Regions from separate parts of the Embleya sp. NBC_00896 genome, predicted to be linked through region 2. Evidence: riboswitches for the same ligand, from Rfam matches in the RefSeq annotation. Region 2 holds a riboswitch; the other holds the start of a gene.
What was found. Region 2 has a riboswitch for cyclic di-AMP ahead of OG928_RS42995 (NlpC/P60 family protein). Riboswitches for the same ligand answer to the same signal wherever they lie in the genome.
Positions count from the first base shown of each region.

Region 1: another riboswitch for cyclic di-AMP. It lies ahead of OG928_RS15420 (transglycosylase family protein); the one in region 2 lies ahead of OG928_RS42995 (NlpC/P60 family protein).

Region 1 covers NZ_CP108776.1:3,399,960-3,415,471, forward strand. Annotated here, with positions in the region: gene OG928_RS15405 (glycosyltransferase family 2 protein) at 1-250, shown strand, start outside; gene OG928_RS15410 (GtrA family protein) at 250-660, shown strand; gene galE (UDP-glucose 4-epimerase GalE) at 743-1,711, shown strand; cyclic di-AMP (ydaO/yuaA leader) riboswitch at 2,088-2,309, shown strand; gene OG928_RS15420 (transglycosylase family protein) at 2,314-3,642, shown strand; gene OG928_RS15425 (PIG-L family deacetylase) at 3,747-5,792, opposite strand; gene OG928_RS15430 (NlpC/P60 family protein) at 5,950-7,125, opposite strand; gene OG928_RS15435 (hypothetical protein) at 7,325-7,666, shown strand; gene OG928_RS15440 (hypothetical protein) at 7,983-8,792, shown strand; gene OG928_RS15445 (hypothetical protein) at 8,782-10,101, shown strand; gene OG928_RS15450 (SCO6880 family protein) at 10,101-11,612, shown strand; gene OG928_RS15455 (ATP-binding protein) at 11,713-13,056, shown strand; gene OG928_RS15460 (hypothetical protein) at 13,089-13,484, shown strand; gene OG928_RS15465 (hypothetical protein) at 13,689-13,955, opposite strand; gene OG928_RS15470 (DMT family transporter) at 14,054-14,962, opposite strand; gene OG928_RS15475 (DUF6328 family protein) at 15,219-15,512, shown strand, end outside.
Region 2 covers NZ_CP108777.1:2,132,035-2,147,546, forward strand. Annotated here, with positions in the region: gene OG928_RS42955 (arylsulfatase) at 1-1,846, opposite strand, end outside; gene OG928_RS42960 (LuxR C-terminal-related transcriptional regulator) at 2,297-4,906, shown strand; gene OG928_RS42965 (XRE family transcriptional regulator) at 5,010-5,594, opposite strand; gene OG928_RS42970 (FMN-binding negative transcriptional regulator) at 5,807-6,463, shown strand; gene OG928_RS42975 (hypothetical protein) at 6,553-6,792, shown strand; gene OG928_RS42980 (PLP-dependent aminotransferase family protein) at 7,016-8,446, opposite strand; gene OG928_RS42985 (DUF885 family protein) at 8,564-10,099, shown strand; gene OG928_RS42990 (hypothetical protein) at 10,193-10,732, opposite strand; cyclic di-AMP (ydaO/yuaA leader) riboswitch at 11,156-11,293, shown strand; gene OG928_RS42995 (NlpC/P60 family protein) at 11,303-12,394, shown strand; gene OG928_RS43000 (glycoside hydrolase family 3 N-terminal domain-containing protein) at 12,492-14,369, opposite strand; gene OG928_RS43005 (AsnC family transcriptional regulator) at 14,501-15,512, shown strand, end outside.

The DNA of each region.
Region 1 (15,512 bases), on a different replicon from region 2:
CCAAGGCGTCCAGACCCCCGGTTACATCACGATCATCGCGGCGGTGACCGGACTCGGCGGTCTGCAGATGACGATGCTGGGGTTGATCGGCGAGTACATCGGCCGTATCTACTACGAGACCAAGAACCGGCCGCACTACCTGGTCCGCGAGAGCACCGAGGATCACCGCGTCCCGGTCCCGCAGACCGCCGCGGCGGTGTCGATCCGGGAGACCTCGGCCGACATGTTCCCGCGGGGGGCGGGTCGCTGATGCTGCGTCAGGCTTTCCGGTTCGCGCTGGTGGGTGTCGTGAACACCGGCACCTACTACCTCATCTACCTCGGGCTGCGGGAGATCATCCCGTACCTGCTGGCGCACGTCTCGGCCTTCGTCCTGAGCATGATCGGCTCGTTCTTCATGAACACGTACTTCACCTATCGGGTGAAGCCCACGTGGAAGAAGTTCCTGCTGTTCCCGCTGACCAACGTGACCAATTTCGTGATCACCACGGTCGGCGTCTTCATGCTCGTCTCGTGGGCGTCCATGGACGAGCGGATCGCGCCGCTCGTGGCCGCGGCCGCGGCCATCCCGGTGACCTTCCTGGTGTCGCGCAAGGTGATGATCCCGGGTACCGAGCCGGAGCCCACGCTGGGCCGCGCCGATTCGACCCCGGTGTCCTGATCCCGTAACGGATGACCGACAGGTTCCGCATCGCACCCGTTCGTCCACCGAGCCGAGCACCGCTTGTGGCTACGCTGATCCCATGAACTGGCTTGTCACCGGCGGCGCCGGATACATCGGGACTCATGTCGTGCGGGCATTGCTCGCGACCGGCGAGAACGTCGTGGTGATCGACGACCTCTCCACCGGAGCGCGCGAGCGCGTGCCGAACGGCGTGCCGCTCGTGGTCGGCTCGGTGCTGGACCGGGCTCTGCTCGACGAGACGTTCCGCACCCACGCCGTGGACGGCGTCGTGCACATCGCCGGCAAGAAGCGGGTGCCCGAGTCGGTCGACCGACCGCTCCACTACTACGAGGAGAACGTCGAGGGGCTGCGTACGCTCCTGGCGGCCACGGTGGACGCAGGTGTCACGCGCTTCCTCTTCTCCTCCAGCGCGGCCGTCTACGGCATGCCGGACGTGCACCTCGTCGACGAGGAAACGCGCTGTGCGCCGATCAATCCGTATGGCGAAAGCAAGCTCGTCGGAGAGTGGCTGATCAGGGCCACGGCGCGCGCGCACGGCATCTCGTACGCCTCTCTGCGCTACTTCAACGTCGCGGGCGCGGGCGCGCCGGAGCTCGCGGACGAGGGCGTGTTCAACCTCGTGCCCATGGTGTTCGAGAAACTGACGGCGGATCGGGCACCGGTGATCTTCGGCGACGACTACGACACCCCCGACGGGACCTGCGTCCGCGACTTCATCCATGTCGTCGACCTGGCCGAGGCGCACGTGGCCGCCGCGCGCCGACTCGCGACCGATCCGGAGGCCGGGCTCGTCCTCAACGTGGGACGCGGCGAGGGTACGTCCGTGCGCGAGATGGTCGACCTCATCCAGGAGGTGACCGGTCTGCGGGACGTGGCTCCGGTGGTCCAGGCGCGGCGGGCGGGCGACCCGGCCCGGGTCGTGGCGAGCGCGGATCGGATCGCCGCCGAACTGGCCTGGAAGGCCCGCCTCGACACCTCGGACATGGTCGAGAGCGCCTGGGCCGGATGGCAGGCGCGGAGCCACTGAGCGGCCCCCTGGAGGCACGTCGCGGCGCCGGCGGCAAACCCGCCGGCGTTGTGGCGCGAATCACTCGGATCCCGTGTGCGAAACCGCGTCCCGAAGGGCATGGCGGACGCCTCCACGACGCTACGCGCGATGCGCATGTGACGAACGGGATGTAGGTGATCGTTCCCGGACGATCTCCACGTCGAACGACCAAGGACCTTTGTCACTCGATCCGGGACCTTCCGCCACGGAACGCCAACTACGGTCCTTTCCGTAAGGGACCATCTACTTTGCGCTCAACCCCAATTCGGACAATCGACGTCTATCAGACACAGACTTGTGATCTTCGGTGAGGCCTGCTTAGCGTTCCCATCGTCCGTATCCCACACGGACCCCGATCGCCGGTACGCCGAATCCTGTCGCCGGCCGTTCGGGAGGCTGACGAGCACCACACGACAGGAGCGGGGGAACCACAGGTGAACCGCCGCGAACGGCCTCGATCGAAGCGATCGGGCGCCGCGAACGGCTTGGGGTGAAGCCACGTCCTTCGGGATGTGGCCGGGCTATCGATCTCCGGCCCGAATCCGACAGCTCACCTCGTAGGCGTGGGAGAGGATCCAGCAATGCTGTCCGGAACCGGGCGTCATCGCCGCCGCAGTCACAGCAGGACCACGCGTCTGATCGCCGCGGCGGGTGTCGCCGGCGTCGGCGTCGCCATGCCGATCATCGGCGCGGGTTCGGCTCACGCCGCCCCCGTGAGCACGTGGGACAAGGTCGCCCAGTGCGAGAGCACGAACAACTGGAAGATCAACACGGGCAACGGCTTCTACGGCGGTCTGCAGTTCACGCAGAGCACCTGGAGCGAGTTCGGTGGCAAGCAGTTCGCCCCTCGCGCCGACCTGGCCACCAAGGACCAGCAGATCGCGATAGCCGAGAAGGTGCTCAAGAGCCAGGGCCCCGGCGCCTGGCCGGTGTGCTCGATCAAGGCGGGCCTCACTCGCGGTGCCGCCGCCCCGGACGTGGACACGTCGGCCGGCAAGACCGCGCCGAAGACGGCCCCCAAGGCCACCACGGCCACTCCGAAGGCGGAGACCCCCAAGACGGCGCCGAAGACGGTCGCCGCCCCCAAGGTCGAGGTCAAGACCGAGGCCCCCAAGGCCGACACCGCGCCGAAGACCGAGACGGCCCCCAAGGCCGACTCCGCCGCGACCACGTCCTACGTCGTGGTGGCCGGTGACACGCTCTTCAAGATCGCGGATGCCGCACACGTGCCCGGCGGTTGGCCGAAGCTGTACGAGGCCAACAAGAGCGTCGTCGGCGGCAACCCCGACCTGATCTTCCCGGGTCAGAAGCTGTCGGTGTCCGGCTCGGCCGCGACCACCACCAAGACCGAGGCCGCCGCGCCGAAGATCGAGGTGAAGAAGCCCGAGGCACCGAAGGCGGAGACGCCCAAGACGGCGCCGAAGACCTCGACCACCAAGGCGGAGACGCCGAAGAAGGCCGAGTCCAAGCCCTCCGCGTCGACGACCACCGAAAAGGCGTCGGGCTCCTACGTGGCCCCCGTCTCCGGCGGCTCGCTCAGCGCGAGCTACGGCACGGGCGGCTCGCGCTGGTCCAGCGGCAGCCACACCGGCCAGGACTTCGCGGTCTCGACCGGCACCACGGTCCGCGCGGTCACCTCGGGCACCGTCGTCTCGGCCGGTTGGGGCGGGGCGTACGGCAACGAGGTCGTCATCCGCCACGCGGACGGCAAGTACACGCAGTACGCGCACCTGTCCTCGATCTCGGTCAAGGCCGGGATGAAGGTCCAGACCGGCCAGAAGATCGCGCTGTCCGGCGCGACCGGCAACGTGACCGGCCCGCACCTGCACTTCGAGGTCCGGACCACGCCGAACTACGGTTCCGCGGTCAACCCGATGACGTGGCTGCGCAGCCACGGCGTCAACGTCTGATCCGTCCGATCCATCGGCGGCCGAGCCGCCCTTGCTTCGCGACACACGGCGGGCGTCCCCTTCGGGGGGCGCCCGCCGTTCGCGTGCCCGACGCGGCCGATCGCTCAGGACAGCCGGGCCGTGCGCAACGAGCCGTCCGGCCCCAGCCAGCAGGCCACCGCGTGCCCCGCGCCGTCGAGTGCACCGGTCGGTCCGGCCGCCGCCGGGCGCGTGTCCAGGACGAACGGCGCCCCGGTCCCGCCGACCGCGACCGGCCGGCCGTCGGTGTCCCGGGTCAGGGTGAGCGGATCACCGGCCGGCCCCGGCACCCGGGACAGCGGCTCGTAGCCATTGCCCGCCGGGCCTTCGCCGGCCGCCGGCCGCCACGTCCCCGCGTCGCCCTCGACCACGCTCGCGATCTCCGACGTGCCGGCGCGGCGGTACGCGACCTCCATCCGGCCGTCCGCCCGTACCACCGGCGCCGGGGGCCCGGTCGGGCGGTCGGCCGCGATCGTGCGCGGCGCGCCCATGCGATCGCCGGCCTGCTCCCAGTACCGAATGCCCTCACGGGAGGTCCCGAAGACGGCGACCCGACCGTCGGGGCGGGTCACCGCGACCGGACCCTCGACGATCTCGGCGCCGCCCAGATCCCGCCACGGGGTCCAGGCGTCGCTCCCCGCGGGCAGGTACCGCGTGCTGATCCCCTTGTCCCGGTCGCGGGCGAACAGGTGCAGCCCGCCCGCCCCGTCGGCCCGCACCACCGGCGTGCCGAGCCCGCGTTCGCGCACGTCGCCCGCCGGGTTGCCCAGGCTCGTCCACGGGCCCAGGTCGCCGCCCGGCGCGCGCTCGGTCGCCGTCACCACGTCGAACCGCTGCCGGTCGCCGCGCCCCGCTTCCCCGATCCGCAGCGCGAACACCCGGGTGCGGCCGTCCGCCGACCGCACCAGGCCCACTCCGGGCGCGAGTTCGCCGTCGCCGGGTCCCGGCATCGAGCGTGGGACCGCGGACCACGCCGGGGCGCCCACGGCCTCCTGGTCCCAGCGCGCGATCCGACCGCCGAGCACCGACCAGGCCGACAACCGGCCGTCGGCCCCCAGCACCGGCCGCGGACCGGCGTCCGGGAAGCGATACGTCGTGCTCTGCGGCCAGTTGGTGCGGGGCGCGGTGTCCCGCACCTTGAGGTCGCCGCAACCGACCGTGCCGGGGCAGTGGTGGACCCGGTCCGTCCAGCCGTACACGCGGATGATCGCGTCCTTGCGCTCGCGGGCCCCGGGCGCGAGGTTGTGCGGCCAACGCTCGTTGTAGTAGCCGCGGTAGGCGACGGCCACCGCCGGCCGCGCCGGTGCGTCTGCGTCGTAGCGCCGCAGTGCCTCCCACGCGAACTGCGCGGCGGCGGTGTGGTCCTGGTGGTCCGAGACGCCGCCGTTGTCCGCGTGCGCCGGGTGCGCCTTGTCGTGCGTCTGCCGATCGGGGTCGGGGTCGAGCGTGCGGACGACGGTCGGCGCCTGGGCCCGCATCAGGTCCGCGAGCGAGTCGATCAGGCCGTCGCGGGTGTACGTGTACGGCCCCCCGGCGGGCTCGTCCCGCGGTGCCAGCGTGTCGAGTTCGCGTTCCTTCCCGTTCCACAGCGTCCGCAGCCGCCCGTCGGCGCCGATGCCCTCCTCCTTGCGGGTGTTGAGGAACACCAGCTTGACGTTGGGGGCGCCGACGAGGGTGTCGAGCTCGGCGTGCGCGCCGTCGCGCAGTCGGACGCTGTGCCGCTCCCACGCCGCGGCGCGATCCCCGAGCGCCATGAACGCGTAGGCGGCCCGCGAACCGTTGTTGCGTGCGGCGGCGTACGCCTCCGGATCGGGGCGCCCACCGGGTCCGTTGCGCCCGTCGGCCTCGCCCGCGGTGAGGAAGACCGTGACGAGGTCGGTGCCCACCCGCACGGCCTGGTCGACGTCAGGGTTCATGAAGTACAGGTCGTCGTCCTGGTGGGCGACGATCTGCATGACCGCGCCGGACGCCTCCGGGCGCGGCGCGAGCGCCTCGATCCCGGTCGCTCGGGTGGGCGAGTGGTACGGCGGCGAGCCGAAGGGTCCGGTGAGTTTCACCACCGTGACCGTGATCGCGACGGCCAGGACGCCGACCACGGCGACGAATCTGCCGGTCCCGGGGATCATGGGCATGTCGGGGGCGATCCTTCCGAAGCGCGGTCACAGACGGACCACTTCATCATCGCCGGTCGCCCTGGGCGGGTCGTGACCGCCGTCGCGGCGCCGCCCGGGCCCGAGCGTCGCCGCGACGGATCCTCGACCCCGCCGGGTCGCCGACTCCGGTGGAGCGTCAGCCCCGACGCACGGAACCCGAGCCGGCCCCACGGGGCTTGGTGCCCGCGGGCAGCCGCGGCTGCGGCGCGGTGCCGGGGACGGCGGACTTGGCGGCCGGGGACTTGGCGGCGGCGGCCTTGTCCGGCTCGGCGAGCGGGCTGCCCGCGCCCGAGTCGTTGTTCGCCGAGCCCGGGCTGCGGTCCGGCAGCGACTGCGCGCCCTCCGGGGTCACCCGGGTCGCGCCGATGTAGTCCGGCTTGTCTATCGGGCCGAACTTGATGACCGTCCCGGTGTACGGCGCGTGGATCATCTGGCCGTTGCCGACGTACATCCCGACGTGGTGGATGCTGCGCGGGTCGCGCAGGTCTGTGGCGAAGAACACCAGGTCGCCCGGGAGGAGTTGGTCGCGCGAGGGGTGCCGCCCCGCGTTCCACTGGTCGTTGGCCACCCGGGGCAGCTTGATGCCCACGGTCTCGTAGGCGGCCTGGGTCAGCCCCGAGCAGTCGAACCGCCCGCCGTCGGCCGCCGACCCCTCACCGCCCCACAGGTAGGGCGTGCCCAGCTTGGTCTGCGCCCAGTTGACCGCGCCGGCCGCGAGCGCCATCGGCTGCAGCGGGGCCTTGACCACGCCGAAGCTCTGCTCCAGGGAGCGGATCGCCTTGACGTAGTTCTGGGTCTCCTTGTACGGCGGGATCCCGTTGTACTGCATGACCCGGTAGGCACCGGCGTTGTAGGCCGCGAGCATGTTGTTCGTGCGGTCCCCGGGGACCTTGGCCACGTACTTGGCGAGCGAGCAGTCGTAGCGCGCCGCCGCCGGGATCGCGTCGTCGGGGTCCCACGGGCTGGTCTTCCCGTCGCCGTCGCCGTCCGTCGCCCACTCCGGCCAGGTGCCGGGCATGAACTGCGCGATACCCTGGGCACCGATGGGACTCAGCGCGTTCGGGTCGAAGCCGCTCTCCTGGTACAGCTGCGCGGCGAGCAGGGCCGGCGAGATCTCGGGGCACAGCCGCCCCCACTTGTCGATCGCCGGTTGGAACTGCGCGGGCACGGTGCCCGCCGCGAGTTCCATCGTGGTGCCGCCGGTCTGGCTGCCGGACGCCGACTGCATCGCGCCCACCCCCACGGTGAGCAGACCGACCAGGCCGAACGGGACCGCCAACGCGATGCCGCCGGCCACCCAGGCTTTGCTCATCGCACGCACCCCCGATTCTCTGCGACCGGGACGGGCCGCAGCGGACACTCCGTGTCATTGTGCGCGCCATGATTGCTCAGCGCAATCACCCGTGATACACACAGTGAGCAGACACACTTGCCGAGGTGGTAGCCCGATCGGCTTCCCCACAGCACAATAAACGAACGACACACTCCTTCCGTCGAATGGACGGGAGGCCATGAAAAGCCCAACCTCGGGGGCGGTGAACAACGTGTTTCTTGGCGAAGGCAATGGCGACATCAATACGATCATCGGCGGGATAGCTCCGGACTGGGGCCCGTTCGCGAAACTGGGCGCCGAAGCCCGGATCATGGTCGAGGTGATCATGGCGATCGCCCTGCTCCTGTGCCTGGCCCTGGCGATCTGGGGCGCGGCGAAGCAGCGCATAGGGGCGACCGCGATGCGTGACACGTTCAGCGCGGAGCAAGGCAAGGGCCTCATCATCGCCGGCCTGACCGGTGTCTTCATCATCGGATCGCTCGGGACGCTGTTCACGATTGTGTACGGAATGGCGATCTAGAACGGTTCGCACCCTGCCGTCCCCAAGGTGGCGAATCCCGTGGTGTTTTGTCCCGGGCGCGGCGCACTCCGGTGCGCCGTGCGCCCCGAAAACGGAATGCCCCATTCCGCATTCGAGGCAAAGCAGCAATTCCGGTTCCTTTACCGGACAATCGAGCCTGTGTTCACGCGACAGCGCGGTGCCACCGGAATGACCTCCCGTCTGGGAAGATCGTTCCGGCTGCAACCGAACCCGGCGGCGCTCCGCCCCCGGGGACTGTGTTGTGCGCGCAGGTCGTCCGTATCTTCCGGCCTGCCGCGGTAAGGGGGGACAGGCCATGAGCGACGAGGAACCCGTCACGCGCACCCGCCTGCCCAGACCCACGTCCTCACCGGAGGGTCCGGAGCCCAGGCGCAACCCCATACTGTCCGGGATCGGCGTCGTCGTCGTGATCGCCGTGGTCATCATCTCCCTGCTGTTCGCCGCGAACCGGTCCGAGGACGGCGAGGGTTCCGACGCGAAGGACACCGGGTCCACCTCCGATACCGGCCCCCAGGCGTCCGCCGGACCGCCGCTGTCCGCGGCGCAGGTGCCCGAGCGGACCGAGTCCGGAGTGCCCGTCGGCTACCCGCAGACCGCGGAGGGCGCGCAGTCCGCCGCGGCGAACTTCGTGGTCGCGTACGGCTCAGACCGGATGTTCCAGGCGAAGCCACGCGCCGCGATCATCGCCACGATCACCGACCCCGCCGTTGCCGAGGGCCTGCTCGTGCGCGCCGACCAGGTCTTCCGCTCGCAGACCGCGACATTCGGCCTCCAGGCCGACGGGACTGCGCCAAAAGGACTGACCTTCGTGTGCCGCACCGTGCCGATGGGCACCAAGTCCATCGCGTACACCGCGACTTCCGCCACCGTGGAAGTCTGGAGCGTGGGCGTCGTGGGCCTCGCGGGAACCACCTCCACCAAGCCGGTGGGCGAAGCGTGGAACACCACCACGATGCGACTGTCCTGGGTGAACGGCGACTGGAAACTGGTCGAGTTCAGTCAGAAGGAGGGACCGACTCCGGTCGCCGGGCTGCAGGTTCCGTCCGGCGCCGAAGACATCGCCAAGGCCGACCGGGAGTTCGGGGAATTGCGCCATGCACGCTGACGGAGAACACGGAGAACGCCGCAGCTTCCGCAACCGATTCCTGGCCGTCGGCGGGTTGCTGACGACGGTCCAGGCCGCCGTCGTCCTCGGCGCCGCGGCCGTGTCCGCCGAGCCCTCCCCCGGCGCCACACCCACCGGCACGCCGGCCGCCACCCCCTCGGGCGGCAAGCCCGAGTGCGACCTGCTCACCGGCCCCGCCAAGGACATCTGCAACAACGGCGGCCCCAGCGCCCCCGGCACCGGCACCCTGGGCACGGTCACCGACCCGCTCGGTTCGATCGCCAAGGGCTGTGCCGAGGCGGCCACCTGGATCATCGACAAGCTCGCGGGCGCGGTGAACGACACCACGCAGGTCGACTTCACCAACCCGGGCTTCCTGCGCCAGTACGCGGTGGTGTTCGCCGCGTCGACGTTCCTCACCCTGATCCTGTGGATACTGGCCGTCGCCAAGCGCGCCGTGCGCGGCGTGCCGATCGGCACCGCGATCAGCGAGGCGGTCGGCTACCTGTGGCTGGCCGTGATCGCCTCCGCGTTCACGCCGCTGATGCTCTACTTGGCGGTCTCGATGACCGACGCGATCACCGCCGCGATCGCGACCGGCACCCAACAGGACACGAACAAATTCCTGGGCGGCTTCTCGAAGGCGCTGGATCCGGCGAGCGGGCTCGGCGGCGGTCCGGTGATGCTCATCTTCGTGTCGCTGCTCTCGATGGCCGCGGCGGCCGTGCTGTGGGTCGAACTCCTGGTCCGCGCGGCGATGTTGTACGTCGGGGCGATCCTGGGCACGGCGGTCTACTCGGGCCTGGTGGACAAGGCCATGTGGCACCACGTGCGGCGGTGGGCCGGGATCATGATCGCGGTGCTGCTCGCGAAGCCGGTGGTGGTGATCGTGCTCGGCCTCGCCACCGCGGTGACCTCGACGGGTGGCCAGAAGGACGCGTTCTCCTCCGTGCTGTCCGGTCTCGCGATCCTGTTCCTGTCCATCTTCGCGAGCGTGCTCATCTACCGATTCGTGCCCAACTTCGGCGACGACATGGCGTCCCTGCACAGCAGCCGCAAGGCCATGCAGTCGGCCGGCCCGGCCTCGATGGTCAACGGCCCGGCCACCTACGTGAAGCAGGGCATCCAGGCGCACGCCTCGCGCGGATCGAGCGGTTCCGGCTCTGCCCCGGCGACCGCGAACGCCGTATCGTCGGGCATTGCGGCCCATGGCACCAGGGGCGGGGGATCGGGCGGCGCGCCGGCACCGGCCCCGCCTCCCCCGGCCAACCCCGCAGCAACGCCTCACGCGAGGAACGGTAACGAGTAATGACGACGCAACCGGCCGCCCGCCGCCGGACCTTCCTCATCGGCAAGGCCAAACCCACGGCGGTCATCGGCAAGAACCGCGAACCGGGCGAGATCTTCCTGATCATCGCCGCGGGCGGACTCGCCCTGCTGTGGGGCCTGGTCGTGCCGATCCTGGTGGTCCGCGTCCTGGGCCTGGTCGGCTTCCCCCTGCTCGCGTTCGCCGCGGTGTACATGCCGTACAAACGGCGCACGTTCTACAAGTGGTGGGAGATCAACCGGACGTACAAGCGCACCCTCAAGCGGGGCGCGAAGTATCGCTCGGCGGTCACCGAGGCGGGCACCAGGCTGACCGGACAGGGTGTCGCGGTGGGCGCGCCGCCCGGGGTCGGCCGGGTGACGTGGTCGAGCGTGCCGTTCGGGCCCGACGACCTGACCGTGATGCTGCACCTGGAACGGCGCACGGTCACCGCCGCGATCGAGATCGAGGGCCCCGGAGTGGGGCTGCGCGACTCGGAGGACCAGGAGGCGCTGGTCGAGCGGTTCGGCACGCTGCTCAAGCACGTGGCCAACGGCGACGGCTTCGTGACCCGGCTTCAGGTCCTGGCGCGTACGCTGCCGGCCGACCCGGACGCGCACGCCAAGGACGTGGCCCGGCGCGGCGACCACAACGCTCCGGCGTGGGTCCAGGACTCGTACGAGCAGCTCCAGTCGATGGTCTCCACGTCCTCCGAGCAGCACCGGGCGTACCTGATCGCGTGCATGCACTACACCCGCGACCTGGCCGCCGAGGCGAACGTGATGGGCAAGGGCGACAAGGGCATCGGCGTGGTGATGGCGCGCGAACTCACCGACGTGTGCGCGCGGTTGACCGAGGCGGACATCCGGGTGCGGCAGCCGCTGAACGAGGCCCGGCTCGCGTCGTTGATCCACTCGATGTACGACCCCGAGCACCAGATCGACGCGTTCGAGGGCATGCAGGCGCGGTACGCCTGGCCGGCCGAGCTGGACGCGACGCACCAGAACTACCTGGAGGCCAAGACCCGCGAGTCGGACTCGGCCGAGCCGTGGTGCCATGCGACCGCGTGGATCAAGGAGTGGCCGCTGACCCCGGTCGGCGTCAACTTCCTGGCCCCGCTGCTCGTACACACGCCGGACGTGATCCGCACGGTCGCCGTCACGATGGACCTGGAGCCGACCGACGTCGCGATCGAGCGGATGCTCACCGAGAAGACCAACGACGACGCGGACGCCGCGCGCGCGGCCAAGATGAACCGCGTGGTCGACCCGCGCGACATGGCCCACACCGGTCGGGTCGACCAGCGCGGCGAGGACCTCGCGGGCGGCGCGGCGGGGGTGAACATCGTCGGCTACATCACGGTGTCCTCGCGCAATCCCGACCAACTCTCCCGCGACAAGCGCACGATTCGCGCGTCGGCGGGCAAGTGCTTCCTCAAACTGGAGTGGTGCGACCGCGAGCAGCACCGCGCGTTCGTCAACACGCTGCCGTTCGCGACGGGCATCCGCAAGTGAGCGGCGGCGGTCGCGACGCGCTCGACGGAGCGACGCGCTCGACGGTTCGCCGGGATGGATGGGGTGACGGGATGGATGGGGTGACGACATGTCGGGTCTGATGTCCACGTTGACCCAGGGCTTCTCCGGCATCATCTTCGGCCGCGGCGAGACCCAGCGGCTCCCGGTGCGCACGTCGACCGGTCAGGCCCAGGCGGTCTACCTGCCGACGGCCGCGCCGGGGCTCGGCGACTCGGGGGTGATCATCGGGCGCGAGGTGTACTCCGGCAAGGGCTACATCTACGACCCCTTCCAGCTGTACGGACAGCAGCTGCCCGCGCCGCACTGGCTCGTGCTCGGCGAGTCCGGCAACGGCAAGTCGGCGCTGGAGAAGACCTACGTGCTGCGGCAGTTGCGCTTTCGCGACCGCCAGGTGGTCGTGCTCGACGCGCAGGGCGAGGACGGCGTCGGCGAGTGGAACCTGATCGCCGAGGCGCTGGGCGTCAAGCCGGTCCGGCTCGACCCGAACGACCTCTCCGGCGACGCGGTACGGCTCAACCCGCTCGATCCCGCGATCGCGGTCACCGGGCAGCTGGCGCTGCTGCGGACCATCATCGAGGTGGCGATGGGCCACACTCTCCAGGAGCGCGCCGGATACGCGCTCAAGGCCGCGCACACGCACGTCATGCGGACCGTGCACGGGCGCCAGCCGATACTCCCGGACATCGTCGACGCGCTGCGCAACCCGACGCCGGAGTCGTGCGAACTGCTCAGCCTGGACGTCAAGGACGTCCGGGTCTGGGGCCTGGACGTCGCGCTCGTGCTCGACCGGCTCACCGACGGCGACCTGCGCGGCATGTTCGAGGGGCCGACCACCGACGGCATCGACCTCGACGCGCCGCTGATCATCTTCGACCTGTCGCACATCGACCGGAACTCGATCGCGATGCCGATCCTGATGGCGATCGTCGGCGTGTGGCTGGAGCACACGTGGATCCGCCCGGACCGGGTCAAGCGGATCTTCTTGGTCGAAGAGGCCTGGCACATCATCAACAGCCCGTTCGTGGCCCAGCTGTTCCAGCGCCTGCTCAAGTTCGGCCGCCGGCTCGGGCTGTCCTTCGTCGCGGTCGTGCACCACCTCTCCGACGTCGTGGACGGCGCCGCGGCCAAGGAGGCGTCGGCGATCCTGAAGATGGCCTCCACCAGAACCGTCTACATGCAGAAGGCGGACGAGGCGCGCGCGACCGGGAAAGTGCTCGGCCTGCCGCGGTGGGCCGTCGAGATCATTCCGACCCTGACCCCGGGCATCGCGGTGTGGGACGTCAACGGCAACGTGCAGGTGGTCAAGCACCTGATCACCGACACCGAACGGCCGATGGTCTACACCGACCGTGCGATGACCGAGGACGCGGTGGAGGAACGGGTGCGCGCCGAGGCGGCGTTGGCCGACGATCCGGCCGCGTAGTGGGGTCCTCGGGGTACCCGCCGGTGCCGCGCGTGCCCACGCCGGGCCGGGAGCCCTCGCGGGGCGTCCCGGACGGCCTGCTGATCGCCGGGCTCGCGCTGCTGGTCGCCGGCACGGCGGTGATATGGCTCGCGACGGGTCTGGGCGCGGTGGCGAGCGGCAAGGACTGGCCGGACCGGGTCACCTATCGCGGTTCGGCGTTGGCGATGCGCTCGGTGTTCACCGCGCCGGACGACCTGCCGCGCGCGTGGCCGGACACGCCGCCGGGCCAACTGCCCTCCCCCACGGCGTTCTGGGTGGCGTTCGGGTGTGTGGTGCTGCTGTTGCTGATCGCCGCGGGGCTGGTGTTCCGGTGGTGGCTGCGTCGGGTGGCGGCGCGCAATTCGGTTGCCCCGAAGCGGAATCAGGAGCTCCCGGAGGGGGAATGATGCCCGTGCGCTTCTCTGCCGAGGGCGTTCGTTGATCGTGGCCGGGTCTGGTCGCCGCGTGGCCGTATGGGTCACCCGGGATTGGCCCGGCCCACCATGTTCTCGGCCACAGGGCCCTGTCGGGTGGGCCCGGCCTGCGGCCGAGGCGTCCTCAAACGCCGGACGGGCTGGGATTGGGTTGTGTTCGGTTTGCGGGTGGGGTGTTCAGTCGGTCCAGGTCATGCATTCTTCGCAGCGGTAGGCGCGGGGGCCGGACTTGTACTCGACTCTGTCGGATTTGTGGAAGTACTTGCAGGCTCGGTTCTTGCATACGACGGGGTGGCCGTCGACTGCCTCGGTCGGTAAGGGTGTTGTCTCGTACTCGCATGGCGTGGGCGGGAGTTTTTTGTAGTAGCCGCCGGTCGCCGGCAGCGCGGTCGGGTCGAACGGTGAGAACGCGGCCTCGTCGGACACACCTTCGGACACACCCATGTGCACCTCCCCTTCGGGATGGGACGCTAGTCGAGAAACGGGAGTGGGACGGGTGGTTCGGGATCCATCCGCCCGAAGGGTCGACGAGGCCGCGCGGGTCAGTGGCTCGTGGCGGTCTGTTGGACGGCGATCGAGGCCAGCACGAGGACCCCGCCCAGGAGCCGCGCGGCGCCGAGTTGCTCGCCCTGGATCGACGCGGCGAGCACGGTCGCGGTGAGCGGTTCCAGGAGCACGGCCACGATGCCGCCGCTGGGGCGGGCCCGGCCGAGCGCGGTGAAGTAGGCGATGTAGGCCGCGGCGGTGGGCACGATGCCCAGGAACACGACCGCCCCGAGCGTGTCGGCGCGCGCGGGCACGCCCATCCCGACCACGAGCCCGGCGGGCAGCAACAGGCCGCCGCCGAACAGGAACCCGAGCCCGGTCACGGCGACCCGGTCCAGGCCGGGCAGGGCCGGCCGGGTGTCCAGGGTCAGCACCGCGAACCCGGTGGCCGCGAGCAGGGCGAACGCGGTGCCGGCGAGCCTGTTCCCGGCTCCGCCCGCGGGTGAACCGAGCAGCAGGACGAGGCCGGCGACGGCGACGCCGATCCCCAGCGTCGCGGCCCGGGAGGGCAGCCGACGTTCGAGGACGGCCTGCCCGGCGGTGACCAGGACGGGGACGGCCACCATTGTGGTGAGCGTCGCGAGGCTCACCGACGTGCTGACCACGGCCGCGAAGTAGGCGGCCTGGAACACCGCGAGCAGCGCCCCCGTGCCGGCCACGCGCGCGAGCGCCGCGCGCCCGAGCGGCCGCACGCGCAGCCGCCCCGAGGCGACGGCGTACAGGGTGATCAGGACGCCGCCGGTGAGCAGCCGGTAGGCGGCGATGGCGACGGGGTGCAGGCCGGCCCGGGAGGAGAGCAGCGATCCGGCGAGGCCGCCGGTGCCCCACAGGATCCCGGCGAAGACGAACAGGTCGAGCCCGGACCGGGAGGTGCGGGCGGCATGCAGCAGAGTACGAATGGACATGGGAGAGCTCCGACTTCGACGCCAACAGGACAACGTCGGAGCGGGACGGCACCGGTTCGGATCACGCCCGAGGGCACGCCGAGATGGGGCCGCGACCCGTGAACCACCGGATCGGACCCGGAAACGCCCCGCTCAGTGGCGGGGCGGCGGGCAGACGGACCAGTCGTGGTGCATGGGCCCCACCCTAACCAGGCCCGTGGGCCGGCCGTGGATCGGCGGAGGGTGCGAAACGTTTCTTCCGGGGCAGCAGCAAGCCATGGAGGAAACCCCGAAAGAGCGCCTCGACCGCGAGCTCAACGAACTGCTGCAGGGCCTGCGCGTCGCGATTCCCGGTGTGCAGTTCATGTTCGCGTTCCTGCTCACCGTGCCCTTCGCGTCCGGGTTCGCACGGGTGACGGAGTTTCAACGAGACGTCTTCCTGGTGGCGCTGATCTCGACCCTGCTGTCCTCGGTGTGCTTCATCGCGCCCGCGGTCCAACACCGGATGTTGTTTCGGAGCGGCGCCAAGGACGTGCTGCTGCGCCGGTCGAACCGGTACGGCATCGCCGGC
Region 2 (15,512 bases):
GGCTGTTCTCGCTGAGTCGGCCCATGCCGCCGTACAGCAGTTGGGAATCGCCCTCGACGAGTCGGGGTCGCCCGGCGAGGTCGGCGTTCAGGCGCTCGGCCGCGCGGTCGTCCAAGGGCAGCACGTTGTACCTGGTCGCCTCGATCAGCCAGAGTCGCTGCAACTCGTGCAGCTTGTCCGGCATCACCTCGGACAGGTCGTGGGCCTGGGTGGGGTCGTTCGGGCCGCTGTACAGCTCCCATATGTCGTCGTCGAAGGCGATCTGCTGCGCGGTGCCGAGCAGCCACGGAGTGCGGTGCTTGGTGACCGCGGACCAACCCTTGTGGTAGATGCCGCGGTTGCCGAACATCTCGAAGTACTGCTGGTCGTGGCGTTCGGGCGCGTCGGCGTCGTTGAAGCTGTAGAGCATCGAGATGCCCTCCATCGGCGACTGCTGCACGCCGTTGACCATGGTCGGCTCCGGCAACCCGGCGGCTTCGAGGATCGTCGGGGCGACGTCGATGACGTGGCAGAACTGGTCGCGCACCTGGCCCGTGGACCGAATGCCGCGCGGCCAGTGGACGACGGTGCCGTTCCGGGTCCCGCCCCAGTGCGAGGCCACCTGTTTGGTCCACTGGTACGGGGTGTCCATGGCGTGCGCCCAGCCGACCGCGTAGTGGTTGTACGCCTCCGGCGTGCCGAACTTGTCGATCCGTGCGGACAGGAACTCGGGCGTCTCGACATCGGCCAAGGCGTTGAAGGCGAGCATCTCGTTGAAGCTGCCGCGCAGGCCGCCCTCGGCGGATGCGCCGTTGTCGCCGACGATCACCATCAGCAACGTGTCGTTGAGGATGCCCAGGTCCTCCATGGCCTCGACGAGCCGACCGATGTGGAAATCGGTGTGCTCCAGGAAACCGGCGTAGACCTCCATCTGCCGGGCGAGTACCGGCCGCAGCTCGGGCTCGATCTCGTCCCAGGCGGGGATCTCCGCGTGCCGCTTGGTCAGTTCGGCATTCGGCGGCACGACGCCGAGTTCCTTTTGCCGGGCGAGGGTCTGCCGGCGGATCGCGTCCCAGCCCTGGTCGAACCGGCCGCGGTAACCGTCGGCCCACTCCTTGGGCACATGGTGCGGCGCGTGGGTGGCGCCGGGCACGAAATAGCAGAAGAACGGCTTGTCGGGTATCAGGGTCTTCTGTTGGCGGATCCAGGCGATGGCCCGGTCGGTCAGGTCCTCGGTGAGGTGGTAGCCCTCCGCCGCGGTCTTCGGCGGATCCACCGGTGTCGTCCCTTCGTACAGTGCCGGGTCGTACTGGTTGGTCTCGCCTCCGATGAAGCCGTAGAAGTGCTCGAATCCGCCGCCACCGCTGGGCCACGCGTCGAAGGGGCCGGCCGGGCTGGTCTGCCACACGGGCACCTCGTGGCACTTGCCGAACTGCGCCGTGGAATAGCCGTTGAGCTTGAGGATCTCGGCGATCGGCGCCTTGGTGTTGGGCCTCATCGAGTTGTAGCCGGGGGCCGAGGTCGCGATCTCGGTGATGCTGCCCATGCCGACGGAGTGGTGGTTGCGTCCGGTGAGCAGTGCTTGGCGGGTCGGTGAGCACAGCGCGGTGGTGTGGAAGCGCGTGAAGCGGAGCCCGCCCATGGCCAGCCGCTCGAACACCGGGGTCCGACAGGGCCCGCCGAAGACACTGGCGGCACCGAAGCCGACGTCGTCGAGCATGATCACCATGACGTTCGGCGCGCCGTCCGGGGGGAGCAGGGGCCGGATCGCCGCGAAGGAGGTGTCGGGGTCCTTCGCGTCGTACGTGATCGGCCCCGTGCGCGGTATATCCGGGATCGGCAGGATCTGGCGCTGGATGTCACCCATGAGCTTTGCCTTCTCTCGCGAATTTCGCCCTGCTCGGGGTCTACGGTCCGGGACACGCCGCGGACACTCGGGTCCGTGGACACCCCACGCCGGCCCTGTGTCCACCCTGGTCGGCAGCTCGGCCCGCCGCCTCACCCCGCGCGGGTGAAGATCGGCTCGATCGCCTGCCCGACCGCCGTCGGCATCGCGCCGACACCGTGCGCGACGGGCGCGGCTCGGGCACGCGCGCGACGCGCGCCCCGGCTCGGTCGCGTGACCTGGAGTGGCGGGCATCACCGAGTGGCGGGCACCACCCGGCTGCGGTTCAGTGGAAGGAGTCGCCCGATCACAGTCCCCTCGTGACCGTCGGTGACCTGGATGTGAACATCGGTGACCCGGATGCACGACCTTGCCGCGCCCGTCGCTCCCGGAGCCTCGCCACACCGAGGCCCGGCGCGTTCCGGTGATCCGATGCTCGCGGTCAGGTTCTCCGTCCCGGCGGCGCCGAGGATCCTGGTCCATCGGCCCGCGTTGCTGAGGCGACTGACAGCCGGGATCGAAAGGCCGCTCACCCTGGTCAGCGGCGCGGCCGGTGCGGGTAAGACCGTCCTCGCCGCCCACTGGGCCGCCTCGGGGGAGGCGCCGCGCGCGACGGTATGGCTGACCGCCGAACGCCCCGACGCGCCCGGCGTGTTCTGGGCGTACCTGCTGGAGGCGTTCCGTCGGCACGGTGTCGAGCTGCCGGTCGCGGTGGGCAGCCCCGCGCGCACCGAAGGGGTGGACCGGTCGTTCCTGGTGCGCCTGGCCGCGGCGCTGGCCGACCTTCCGGAACCCGTCGTCCTGATCCTCGACGAGTTCGACACGGTCTCCTCGCGTGAGATCACCGACAACCTGCACTTCGTCCTCGCGCATGCCGATGGCGGCCTACGCCTTGTGCTCACGGGGCGGGTCGAACCGCTGCTGCCCCTGCATCGCTACCGGGCGGCGGGTGACATCGCCGAGATCCGCAACGCGGACCTGCGGTTCACCGTCGCGGAGGCCGACGAACTGCTGCGCGGTCACACGCTCGACGTCTCACCGGCGGGCGTTCGCCTGCTGGTGAGACGTACCGAGGGCTGGGCCGCCGGGCTGCGCCTGTGCGCGTTGGCCATGCAGCGGGGCGGCGATCCCGAGGCGTTCGTCCGCGAGTTCGCCGCCGACCGTACGACGATCGCCGACTACCTGCTCACCGAGGTGCTCGACGCGCAGCCGCCCACGACGCAGGACCTGCTGTTGCGGGCCGGGATCACCGACCGCGTCCATCCGGATCTGATGGACGCGCTGACCGGCCGCCGGGACGCCGAGTGGACGCTGGCCCGACTCGCCCGTGCCAACGCCTTCCTGGACCGGGTCGACGAATCGGACTGGTACCGGCTGCACCCGCTGTTCGCCGAGGTTCTGCGCGCCCACCTGCGTCACCGGTGCCCGGGCCTGGAGCCGCGACTGCACGCACGAGCCGCCCGGTGGCTCGCCGGCACCGGGCGGCCGACGGACGCGATCGTGCAGGCGACCGCCGCCGCCGACTGGCGGTTCGCGGCCGAGCTGATGGTCGACAACCTGGCGATCGGCCGGCTGTTCACCGGCTTGGAGAGCGAGCGGCTGGCTCATGCGTTCTCGGGACTGCCGCCGGATACGCCGGGTGCGGCCGCGGCGTTGGTCGGGGCGGCCTGCCGGGCGGCCGACCACGACCTCGACGGCTGTGCGGCGGGACTGCGGCGCGCGGACGCCCACCCCACCGGCCGGGCCGGTCCTGCCGCGCGGCTCGGCCGGGCCCTGGTCGGTGTGCTCGCCGGGCGGCTGGCAGGCGACCCGGCGGCCACCGAACACGCCGCGGCGGACGTCGACCGGCTGCTGCGCCGGCTCCCGCCGCCGTTGCGCGAACAGCACCCGGAGATACCGGCTCTGGTGCGGGCCGGACTCGGCGCGGCCGAGTTGGGTGCCGGGCGTCTGGATCGCGCCGAAGCCGAACTCGGCGCCGCCGTCAAGGCGTGCCACGGCCCGGGAACGGAGGACCCGCTGTGCGATGCGCTGGGGTCGCTGGCCCTGGTCGAGCTGCTGCGCGGCCGGCTGCGCGAAGCCGAAGCGCACGCGTACGGCTCGCTCACGGTCGCCGAAGCGTCCGCGATGCCGCCGGACCGTCCCGTCGGCGTCGACCACCTCGTCCTGGCGGGCGTCGCGGCCGAGCGGGACGACCTCGCGGCGGCCCGCACACAACTCGACCTGGCCATCGCGTCCGCCGGACCGTACGCCGAACCCGTTGCGACGGTCGAGGCCGCCGTGATCGGCTCCCGACTGGCGATCGCCGCAGGCGACTGGGAGCAGGCGCTGGCGGTGCTGCGGGCAGCCGGATCGGCGTTTCCGTCCGCGGTACCGATGGCGGATTGGGAAGCGGACGAGCTCGCCATCGCGGAGTCCCGCGCGCACCTGGCCCATGGCGACGCGGACGCGGCGCTGGCCGCCCTGGACGACACGGAGTGCGGCCGGCCCGAGCACGCGGTCGCGCTGGCCCGCGTGCTCCTGGCCGCGGGCCGGCGCGACCGGGCGCTGGAGGTGCTGGCCGACTTGGCGGACGATGTCGACGCGACGGCGACCAGCCGGGCTCAAGCGTGCCTGCTCAGGGCCGAGGCGGCGGCCGAGGCCGGCTCGCCGCGGGAGGCGCACCGCCTGCTGTGCGCCGCCCTCGGACTCGCCCGTACCGAGCGGCTGCGCCGCGTGTTCGTCGAAGCCGGCCCGTGGACGCGTCGGCTCCTCCGCCAGGACCCGGAGCCGGCGCGGGTACACGGCCGGCTGCCCGCTCGTGCCCTCGGCCATCCGCGGGCCGGCGCCCGCACGCGGTCGCCCGCGGCGGTGACGCCGCTGAGCGACCGCGAGAACGAGGTCCTGCGCCAGGTGGCGCAGATGCTGTCGACGCGGGAGATCGCGGCCGAGCTGTACCTGTCCACCAATACGGTCAAGACCCATCTGAAGAGCATCTACCGCAAGCTCTGCGTCACCCGACGCAGCGAGGCGGTCCGCCGGGCCCGGGAGTTGGGCATTCTGTGACTCCGGGACTCCGGGACTCCGGGACTCCGGGGCTCCGGGGCTCCGGGCTCCGACCTGTATCGCGCACTGCCGCTGACCGCGCCCGGCCATGTCTTCGGGGTGGTCAGGTCATGGAGGCGGGCACCGGGGGTAGGTGGACGGTCATGATCAGATGGCAGGGGTCGGTTCCGGCGCCGCGGTAGGTGTGGGCGTTGTCGCCGTCGAAGGTGGCGGTTTCGCCGGCCGCGACGGGGTGTTCCACGCCGTCGACGAGGAGGGTCATCCGCCCCCGGGTCACGCTGACGGTCTCCACGACGCCGGCTTGGTGCGGGTGGCTGGGGTATTCCTCGTCCGGGTGGAGCGTCCAGCGCCAGACCTCCACGGGGGCGGGGCCCGTCGTGGTGAGCATCAGTCGCGCTTCGCCGCCCCGGTCGCCGGTCCACAGCGGGGTCACGTCGGCGGACGCGACCACCCGGACGCGGCTCTCCTGCGGACCCCGCATCAGCGCGGACACCGACAGGCCGAGGGTGTCGGCCAGGCGGACCAGGGTGGCCAGGTTGGGATTGCCCTGGGCCTTCTCCAGGCCCACGAGGGCACCCTTGCTGACCTGGGCCCGGGTGCTGAGCTGCTCCAGGGACAGGCCGGCGCGGACGCGGGCCGCCCGCACGTTGTACGCGACCGTCCGCAGCGCCGCCCCCGTCTCGGTCACCGGATCACCTTCCGTCGCTCCGCCGAGCCCTGATCCCATCGAGAATCAAGAGCTCCGTACGAGATTCAGAATGTACTCCACGGTCATTTCATTGCACCGCGCTGGTCATTTCATTATACCCTGTGGTCGTTCCACTGGCCCTCCTCGCCTTGGCGTGAGAACCCGACTCACCCAGCAGCCCGACAACTCACCAACCCACCAAGGAAATCCACATGTTCGTGCAGCCCTGGGACGCCGCCTTGGACGAGGCCGAATGGCAGACCTGGATCAAGGAGGGCCACGACTTCGGGCAACTCGTCGTCAACGGCCTCCCCGGCCGCCCGCCCGCCGTCGTCCCCACCCACTTCACCGGTCACGGCCCGGACCTGCTGGTCCACCTGGCCCGCCCCAACCCCGTGTGGGCGGCGATCGAGCACGACCCGAATGTCGTACTCAGCGTCATCGGCGACTACGCCTTCATCCCCGGCCCGTGGCGTGCCACGCCGGACATTCCGGCCCACGACGGCGTCCCCACCAGCTACTACGCCGCCGTCCAGTTCACCTGCCACGCCGAGATCATCGACGACCCCCAGGCCAAGGCCGACCTCCTGCGCCGCCAACTCGCCCATTTCCAGCCGGACGGCGACCACGCCCCCGTCGAGGTCGACCAACCCCCGTACGGGCGGCTGCTGTCCGGCATCCGGGGCCTGCACCTCGAAGTCACCGAGGTCCTGGCGAAGTTCAAGTACGACGACCACAAGCCGGCCGAGCACCGCGCCGCCGTGGCGGACAGACTCACCGCACGCGCCCGGGACCTGGACATCCCCACCGCCCGCAGGCAGCAGCAGCGCCTGGACCGCATCGGCCCCTGGAAGCCCACACCCCGATAGCCCGCCCCCGATTTCTCCCCGTCACGCCCTCGATCCGCCGTACTTCGACCGCACCTGGCCTCCGAAGTCTGGACAGTGGCCTGCGGCCGGTGGACCAGGCCGAGGGCGACGTCGAGCCGGCGCTGCCCAAGTCGCTGGTGCCGCACTGGATCCGCGTGGTCGCGCGCTTCAACCCGATCGACTGGGCCCTGGTGTCCGCGCGTTCGGCGATGCGCGACTCCCCGGACTGGAGCCTGGTGCTGAGCCGCGGCGCGGCGCTGACGGCACTGGCGGTCTTCGCGGTGTGGTTGTCGATGCGCACCTTCGGGGTGTATCGAAAGTCCGTGTAGCCGGGCCCGGCGCCCAAGGAACGAGAAGCAGGAAGGCGGATGGGCCCAGGCACGGCGAACTCGGCCCATCCGCCGCGTCCGGGCGGGGCCCGGCTCCGTACGGGACCGCTCACGGCGCTCATGACGCTCACGTCGAGATCCGGGCACAGGCCAATGCGACCGGCTCGTGTCGCGCACACTCGCGACGTACATCGCCGACCCGGCGCGGGTTCCGTCGAACCCGTCAATTCCCTGCCGATTCCACCCAGGCCGCCGCCAAGCGGTCCGCGATTCGCCGCAGCACCTCGTCGTCGAAGGCGAACGGGACGCGGAGAAAGTGGTCGTGCGCTCCGGTCGCGTCCATGGCGGCACCGGGGACCACCTCCACACCGTGGCGCAGGGCCACCTGGGCGTAGACGCGAGCGTCGGTGTCCGGTGGGAGTTCGACCCACAGCACCGACCCGCCGGCGGGCGGATGGGGGCGCCAGTCGGGCAACCGCTCGGCGAGCAGTCGCTCGAACGTGGTGAGCCGGTGTCGCATGAGGGCACGGCGCTCGACGCTCAGCGCCGGCAGCCCTGGCAGGAGCCGGGCGGCCAGCGCCTGGTCCAGGAGCGGCGTGCTCAGATCCGATCCGGCCTTGAGCCGGGCGAGCGGTTCGATGGTGGCCCGCGGCGCGCGAACCCACCCGATCCGCAGGCCGCTCCACACCGCCTTGGACAAAGACCCCACCGTGAGTACCCGCCCGCCCGACGCGTGCGCCGCGATCGGCGCGGGCACCTCTCCGGGGGCCGTCGCCGCCGCGTGCGCGCTGTCTTCCATGACGGTGACGCCGTACTCGCCCGCCAGCGCGGCCACCCGGCGTCGCCGGCTCTCGGACATCAACGAACCGGTGGGGTTGTGATAGGTCGGCATGACGAACAGCAGCGCGGGCCGATGTTCGACGAAGGCCCGGGCGAGCAGGTCGACGCGTACCCCCTCGTCGTCGAGTCCGACCGCGACCAGTCGCGCGCCGGCCGCCCGGAAGGCGTCGATACAGCCCGGCCAACTCGGAGACTCGATCACGACGGCCGCTCCCCGGCGAACGAACAGCCGGGTGGCGAGAGCGATCGCCTGGGTCGCGCCGGTGGTGACCAGGACCTGATCCGGTTCGGTCGGCAGACCGTGGTCGGTGTGATGCGCGGCGATCGCCGCCCGTAGCGCGGGCAGACCGGCCGGGTGATAGCCGGCGTCGCGGAGCAGGTCGGGAAGGTCCTCGCGGACCAGATCGAGCAGGGCGCTCGCCAAATCGGGGCCGCCACCGTCGACCGCGTGCCCCAGCGAGATCACGTCGCCCGGTCCGGAGACCATGCGTTGCAGCAGCGCCGTCGCCTGACCGCCCCGTACCCGCCCGTCCCCGGCGGCGTCCGGCAGGTCGGGACGGCGCGCGACGCTCGTCCCGCTGCCCCGTCGACTCTCCGCCAGTGCGGCGGCCCGCAACGCGTCGTATGCGGAGACCACCGTGGCCCTGCTCACCGCGAGTGCCTTGGCGAGCCGTCGCTCGGCCGGAAGCCGCGTTCCGGCGGGCAAGGCGCCGTCCGCGATCAGCCGCGTGGTCGCGGTCGCCAGCCTGCGGTAGAGCGCCCCTTCGCCGGAGGTCCAGTCGCCGAGCAACCCGACGAGGTCGTCGACCTCCATCGGCTGCGTCGGGTGTGAAATCCGGTCCACCTCCGGCCCTATTGGCCCGTGTCGAAGAGGGGCGTTGCCCGCAGGCTGGTCGTCGTCAGCACAGCGCCACAGTAACTGGAGCAACACATGGGTACGGCTCGACCTCTGGATGACCGGCTCGCCGCCATATGCGACGCGTCCGTGTTCGCCGCCCGCGAGAGCGCCGGCCGGCACGAGTACGACGGCACGATCCAGGATTTGTCCCCCGCCGGCGTGGACCGGGCACTCGCCGCGCTCGGCGGACCGCCCGGAACCCCGAGCTACCCGGACCCGCACGACGAGGCACTCGCGAGCGCGGCGGAGCGGGCACTGCGCGTGCGCCTGGGCGAACTGGAGTTGCACCGCAGCAATCCCGTGTGGCACATCGACAATCTCGACCTGTCCGGCTACGACCGCGAATACGCGCCGGCGCCGGAACGCGCGGCCGCGCGACGGGCACACCTCGCGCGCTGGCCGGAGGGCGTGGACGCGGCGATCGAGGCACTCGATCGCGTGCCGGCTCCACTGGCCGCCGCCACCCTCCCGCTCGCGCGTGGGTTGGCGTCCTTCGTCGGGCCCGATTCGAGTCCCGTACACGACGCCGCGCGCCACGCGGTCGGGCGCTTTGTTCGGCACCTGGAGCGGGCCGTCGTCGACGGTCCACCCTTGGGTGCCCTGGGCAGCCGCAACCTGGCCCGACTCCTCGGTTCGGCCGAGGCGCTGGACATCGATCTGGATCTGATGACCACCCGCGTCGACGCCGAGCGCGACCGACTGCGCCGGCTCCGCGACCAGGCCTGCCGGCGGCTGGATCCGCGTGCCGAGATCGCGGACACGATCCGCTCCCTACAGGAGGATCACCCCGACACGGACGGCGTCATCACCGAGTTCCGGGCGCTGGTCGAGGAGGCCGTCAAGTGGGTCGCCGAACACGACCTGGCTCCGGACCACGACGTGCTCGTCGAGGTGTTGCCGATGCCCGAGGCGCAGCGCAGGGCCCTTGCGGGCGCCACCTGGGCCGCCGCGAACGAGGCCGACGCGCCCGGCCGATTCCACGTCTCGCTTCCGCTCGACGCGTGGTCGGCAACCGAGCGTGACCAATGGCTGCGGACCGGTTTCAGCCGGAACCTGATGGCCAACATGGTCGTGCACGAGGTCGCCCCGGGACACCTCAGCCACGGCCGGGCCATGCGCCGGGCCACCAGCGAGGTGCGGCGGACCGTGCTCTCGGAGGTCTTCATCGAGGGCTGGGCCCACTACTGCGAGGAGATGGCCCTGGAGGAGGGCTTTCGCATCGACCCCGCGTTCGCCGTCGCCGTCGCGCAGGACGCCTTGCGCCGGGTCACCCGCTTCGCGTGCGCGATCGGGCTGCACACCGGCGAGATGACCATCAACGACGCCGCCCGCAGGTTCACCGAGGACGTCGCGCTGGCCGGCCCGGCCGCTCTGCACGAGGCCCAGCGCGGCCTCTTCGATCCGACCTACGGCCGCTACACCTGGGGCAAGTTCGCCGTCGTGGACCTGCGGGAGCAGGCCCGCCGGCAGTGGGGGCCGGCGTTCTCGCTGCCGCGCTTCCACGCCGCGCTGCTGAACCTGGGCGCGCCCCCGCTCGGGCTTCTGGGCATCGCCCTCGAACGCGGATGATCACGTTTCTTGCGGCCACCTTGGTGTCGACCGCCGTCCCCGGGCCGAACCTGTGGCCGAGCCGTGGGATCGGGCCCGGACGGAAGCGACCGGCTACCGCGGTTCCCACCAGGTGGGGGAGATGTCGAGGGACCAGATGTCGCCCACCTGTTGCTCGTCCGGGTCGTCAAGGTCGTGGTCGCCGTCTCCGTAGGGGTCGGGGTCCGTGATGACGAAGATGCGGGTGCCCGAGTCCGATACGCGGTAGCGGTTCATGTCGATCGTCTCGTCCTCGAGTTCGACCGTGTGCCCCAGGGCCAGGACGGCGTTGCGCAGTTCCTCGAATCGGGCCCGGGGCGCGAAGGTCCCGTACCTTCGGGAGAGGGCGGGTGGCACCGTGTCGGGGGAGCGGTCGTGCATCAGCCGGTGGACCTTCACGCCGAATCCGAAACAGGACATGCGCCCTCGGGAGTCCGGCAGGAAGTTGACCGTCACGAGTCCGTACTCCCGCCTCAGGGAGCCGCCCCCGGGGACATCGAGGTAGCCCGGTCCCACCGCCTTCTCCCAGTCCTCGGGGCCGAAGTCGGTTCCCGCCCCGGCTCCGAGCACGTCGGAGCGGGTGGCGACGTGAGCGTAGAAGTCCAGATCGGACACCCGTTGATTCCCTTGGGTCGAGCTGTGTGAGCGCGGCGGATACAGCGGGAGCGAGACCACTTCCCGGCAGTGTGACACCCAGGGACGGCGAGCTTTGCAACCTCGTTCGCCGCTCGTAATCCGCAGCCGGTTTATTTCTCACGTTCAGTGAAGTCTGTGGAGTTGGGCTGCCGGCGGGTCCTCGCGACCAATCGTTGCCAAAACGGCTCAAGATCGACTTTAGGGAATCCGGGTGCTTTTCCCGTGATACGCGGAAAAGTAAACGATGATATTGGTAAAGGTTTGGTAATGCAGAAGTCCGTGGTGATGGTCGTGACACGCCTGTGACTATTGTTTCGCGACAGGTGATCGGTTCGAGGTTGACCACCCCGGTCGACACGATCGCCTCCGCCGAATTCGGGGACGAGTTTCGGTGACGGTGGGTAACCGCTGTCGTCGGGACGCGAAGCCGGAACCGGGGACCCTCGCAGTCCCTGGGGTGAATCGGTGCTTCGGCACCGTAGGGCGCCTTCTTCCGCCCGAACCCGTCAGCTAACCCGGTAGGCGGCCGAGGAAGGAGACCCGCCGCCAGTGGCGTCCCAACGTCGACCCGGGCAGCACCGCAAGCCCAAGCCGCGCACCGCCGTCCGTACCGCAGCGACCGTTGTCACGGCCGCCGCGACGATGACCGGCGTGATGACCTTCGCCGGCACCGCGAGCGCGGATCCCGCGCAGTCGTTCCAGCAGACGAAGGAACGCGTCAACCAGCTGCACAGTGACGTGATCAAGGCCACCGAGGCCGCCAACGGCGTCGAGGAGCAGATCGAGAAGCAGCAGGGCAACGCGAACCAGACGCAGGCCCGGATCACCGAGGAACAGGCCGTACTGAACGCCCTGCGCGACCAGATCGGTGTCCTCGCGGCCAACCAGTACCGCAGCGGCGGCCTGCCGCCGTCGCTCTCGCTCGCGCTCAGCGGCGACCCCGAGGGCTTCCTCCAGAAGTCGCAGATGATGTCCCAGCTCGACGGCCGGCAGGCCGCCAAGCTGAAGCAGATCGCGGCGCAGGCCCGAGTCCTCCAGCAGGACCGCACCGAGGCATCCTCGCAGCTCGCCGAGCTGGAGAAGCTGCGGACCGAGCTGAACAAGAACAAGACCGACATCCAGACCAAGCTCGCCGAGGCCCAGCGGCTGCTGAACACGCTGGACAAGAAGCAGCAGGACGACATCCTCAACTCGGACAAGCACGCGAGCGGCCCCGGTTCGCGCGACGACACCGACCGCAGCTCGCGGGCCAAGCCGGACACGCCGCCGCCGGCGAACGATGTCCCCGTGTCCGGCCGGGCCGCGGCCGCGGTCGCGTTCGCGAAGGCCCAGATCGGCAAGCCGTACGTGCCCCGGGGTGTGGGCCCCGACTCCTACGACTGCTCGGGGCTGACCATGGCTTCGTGGAAGGCCGCCAACGTCAAGCTGACCCGCACCACCTTGACCCAGGTCAACGACGGTCCGCGGATCTCCAAGGGCGCGCTCAAGCCGGGCGACCTGGTGTTCTACTACCCCGACAACTCGCACGTGGGCATCTTCATCGGCAACGGTCAGATCGTGCACGCCCCGCGGCCGGGCAAGAACGTGACCATCGCGCCGGTCGACTCGATGCCGTTCTACGCGGCCGTTCGACCCGGTTAAGCCCATCGGTCGCGCGTAGAGCGCCAAGTCGAGGCCGGGTCCTTCGGCGCGCTGTCGTCCTTCCGGTCTTCGTTCATGGGGTTCGTTCGCTGAGGCTTCAGGGGCCGCTGTCGCCCGGAGTCCGGTGTTCGGTGCTCGGCCCGCCGCCCCGCCGCCCCGCTGTGGCGTCCGCGCCTTCCGGCAGGTGCTTCGGGCCGATCGGTGGCGGGCCGGGGTGGCCGCATCGGAACAGCGGGTCGCGGGTGTCGAAGGGGACGTCCTCGCGTGACTGTTCGACCGCGCGCATGGAGGACGGCAGGTCGAACGGGAGGCGTCCGGTGGCCGGGGTGCGGTTGAAGACGGCGTCGAGGACGACGTCGTCTTCGGCACCGAAGTCGGCGAGCAGCAGCAGCGCGGAGTCGGCGAGCCCGGTGAGTACGGCGGGCCGGTCCAGAGCGACACAGACCGCCAGGGGAACGGTGGCGGCGAGCTCGCGCAGTCGTTCGAGTTCGGCGGGAGGGAATTCCAGGGAGCCCGCGTGGAAGTAGCGTTCGAGTAGGCCCTCGCGTTGCTCGTACGGGGCGTCGAGGCGGACCACCGCGACGTCGGCGTCCTCCGGGCGTTGCACGGGCGCGCCGTAGCGCGCGGCCACGCGCGGGTCGATGTTCTCGACATAGAGGGCGCAGTCCGGGCCGAACCCGACCGGGGTCCCCGACAGCGGGACGAGTGAACGCTGTTGGACGCGGCGGGCGAGCGCGCGGGTCTCCGGGCGGCCGACCAGTTCCTCGGCGGCCTCCGGGTCGACGTACGGGTTGTCGAAGAGGCCCAGACGGAACTTGTCGCGCAGGATCCGGCGGACCGAGGCGTCGATCCGCGCCTCGGTGGCGGCGCCGGAGCGCACCGCCTCGATGATCAGCTCGGGACGGGTCTCACCGCCGAACTGGTCGACGTCGGCGTCCAGGAGCATGCGTACCTGCTCGGCGAGCGGGAGGTGCTCGACGCCCCAGTTGCGCGCGGGCAGCGAGCCGCGGCCGGGGATGTTCATGCCGGCCAGCAGGTTGAAGTCGGTGCACACGACGCCGTCGAAGCGGTATCGGCCGCGCAGCAGCCCGGCGATCACATCGCGGTTGAAGCACGCGCCGACCTCGGCGAGGCCGGTGCCGACCGGGATGCCGTACCCCGGCATGACCTGGGCGACTCCGGCCTCCAGCGCGGCCGCGAACGGGCGCAGGTGGTATTCGAGGTTGCCGCCCGGATATGCCTGGAACCGGCCGTACGCGAAGTGCGGGTCCTCGCCGCCGGCCACCGGGCCGCCGCCGGGGAAGTGCTTGACCATGCAGGCGACGCTCTCGGCGCCGAGCGTCTCGCCCTGCATACCGCGGATATAGGCGGCGAGCATGCGGGAGGCCGACTCCGCGTCCTCGCCGAACGTTCCGCCGACTCGCGCCCAGCGCGGCTCGGTCGCCAGGTCGGCCATCGGGTGCACGGCGACCCGGATGCCCACGGCACACAGTTCGCGCGCGGTCGCCGCCGCGAACTCGCGGACCAGCTCCGGGTCGCCGGTGGCGGCCAGACCGATCGGCTCGGGCCCGCGACTGAACCCGCCGCCGGTGTGCGCGGCCGCCGGGTTGTCGCCGAACCCGTGGCGGGGGTCGGACGACAGCGTGACCGGGATCCCCAGGCGGGTGGCGGCGGCCAGGTCCTGGAGGTGGTTGTTCCAGCGGGCCATGGTCGCCACCTCCGGGGCGGTCATCACCAGGAAGTGGGTGATGCCGAGCTCGGTGATCGCGTCGGATCCGGCCGGGAAGGCGTCCGGCCGCGGGGCGTTGACGCGCCCGTGGCACATCAGCGCCGCCTTCTCGGCCAACGTCATGCGGGCCAGGAGGTCGGCGACCCGCTGCTCGGTCGGCAGGCCCGGGTTCTCGTACGGCTCCATGGTGCCGTTGTGGTTCAGGTCACGGAACATCGTCCCGTCATGGTGGCGCAGCAGTTTCACCGTACGTCCTCGCTGGAGTCGTGGGCCGGAAGGCGGGTGGTCACGTGGGCTCCCCGCGACCCCCGCCAGCCTTGCCGCGGAACGCGGGATGGCATCGTGGATGCCGGAACACCTCCCGAAAGGCCCGGCTCATGCGGGAATCGAAAGCGGCGCACGGTCCGGACGCGCTGGACGAACTCGACCTCGCGCTCGTGCACGCCCTCCAACTCGCCCCGCGCGCGACGTGGTCCGGGCTCGGGCCGGTACTCGGCGTCGACCCCGCGACGCTCGCGCGCCGTTGGCGCCGCCTCGAAGCGACCGGCGCCGCCTGGATCACCTGCCATCCGGGCGGCCCCGGCACGCTCGGCGCCACGAGCGTCGCGCTGGTGGAGGTGCAGGTCGCACCGGGCCGGATCCCGGAGGTCGCCACCGCGCTGGCCCGGCACACGCACGCCGTCAACATCGAGTACCTCACCGGAAACCGCGACCTGCTGATCACCGCCATCGCGGCCGACGCCGACGCCCTGGCCCAATACCTCCAGGTCCGCCTGCCCGCCGTGCCCGGCATCACCGGCATCCGCGTCCAGCTGCCGATCCGGCTCTACAAGGACTCGGGTTCGTGGCGGCTGCGAGCCCTCGACCGGCGAGAACGCGAGCAACTGGCCACCGCGCCGCTCCCGCCCGCGTCGGCCGCCCGCGGACTCGACGACGACGACCGCGCGCTGCTGCTCGAACTCGGCCCCGACGGCAGGCTCGGCACGGCGGAACTCGCCCGCCGCCTGGGCACCACCGGCGTCACCGTGGCCCGCCGACTGTCCCGCCTCGTGGCCTCCGGCCAGGCCAGATTCCGCTGTGAGGTGGCCCGCTCGCTCACCGGCTGGCCGGTCTGCATGACCTGGTGGCTCCGCGTCCCCGCCGCCGAACTGGACGAGACCGCCGCCCGGTTGACGGCCTTGGGCGACGTGCGCATGTGCTGCGCCGTCACCGGCACCGCCAACCTCGTGGTCGTCGTGTGGCTGCGCCGCGCGAGCGACGCCCCCGCCCTCGAAGTGGACTGGTCGCGCCGCTTCCCCCGCCTCGGAGTCCTCGACAGCGCGATGACCATCCAGGTCGTCAAGCGCATGGGCCGCGTCGTCGGCCCCGACGGCCACGGCACCGGCTTCG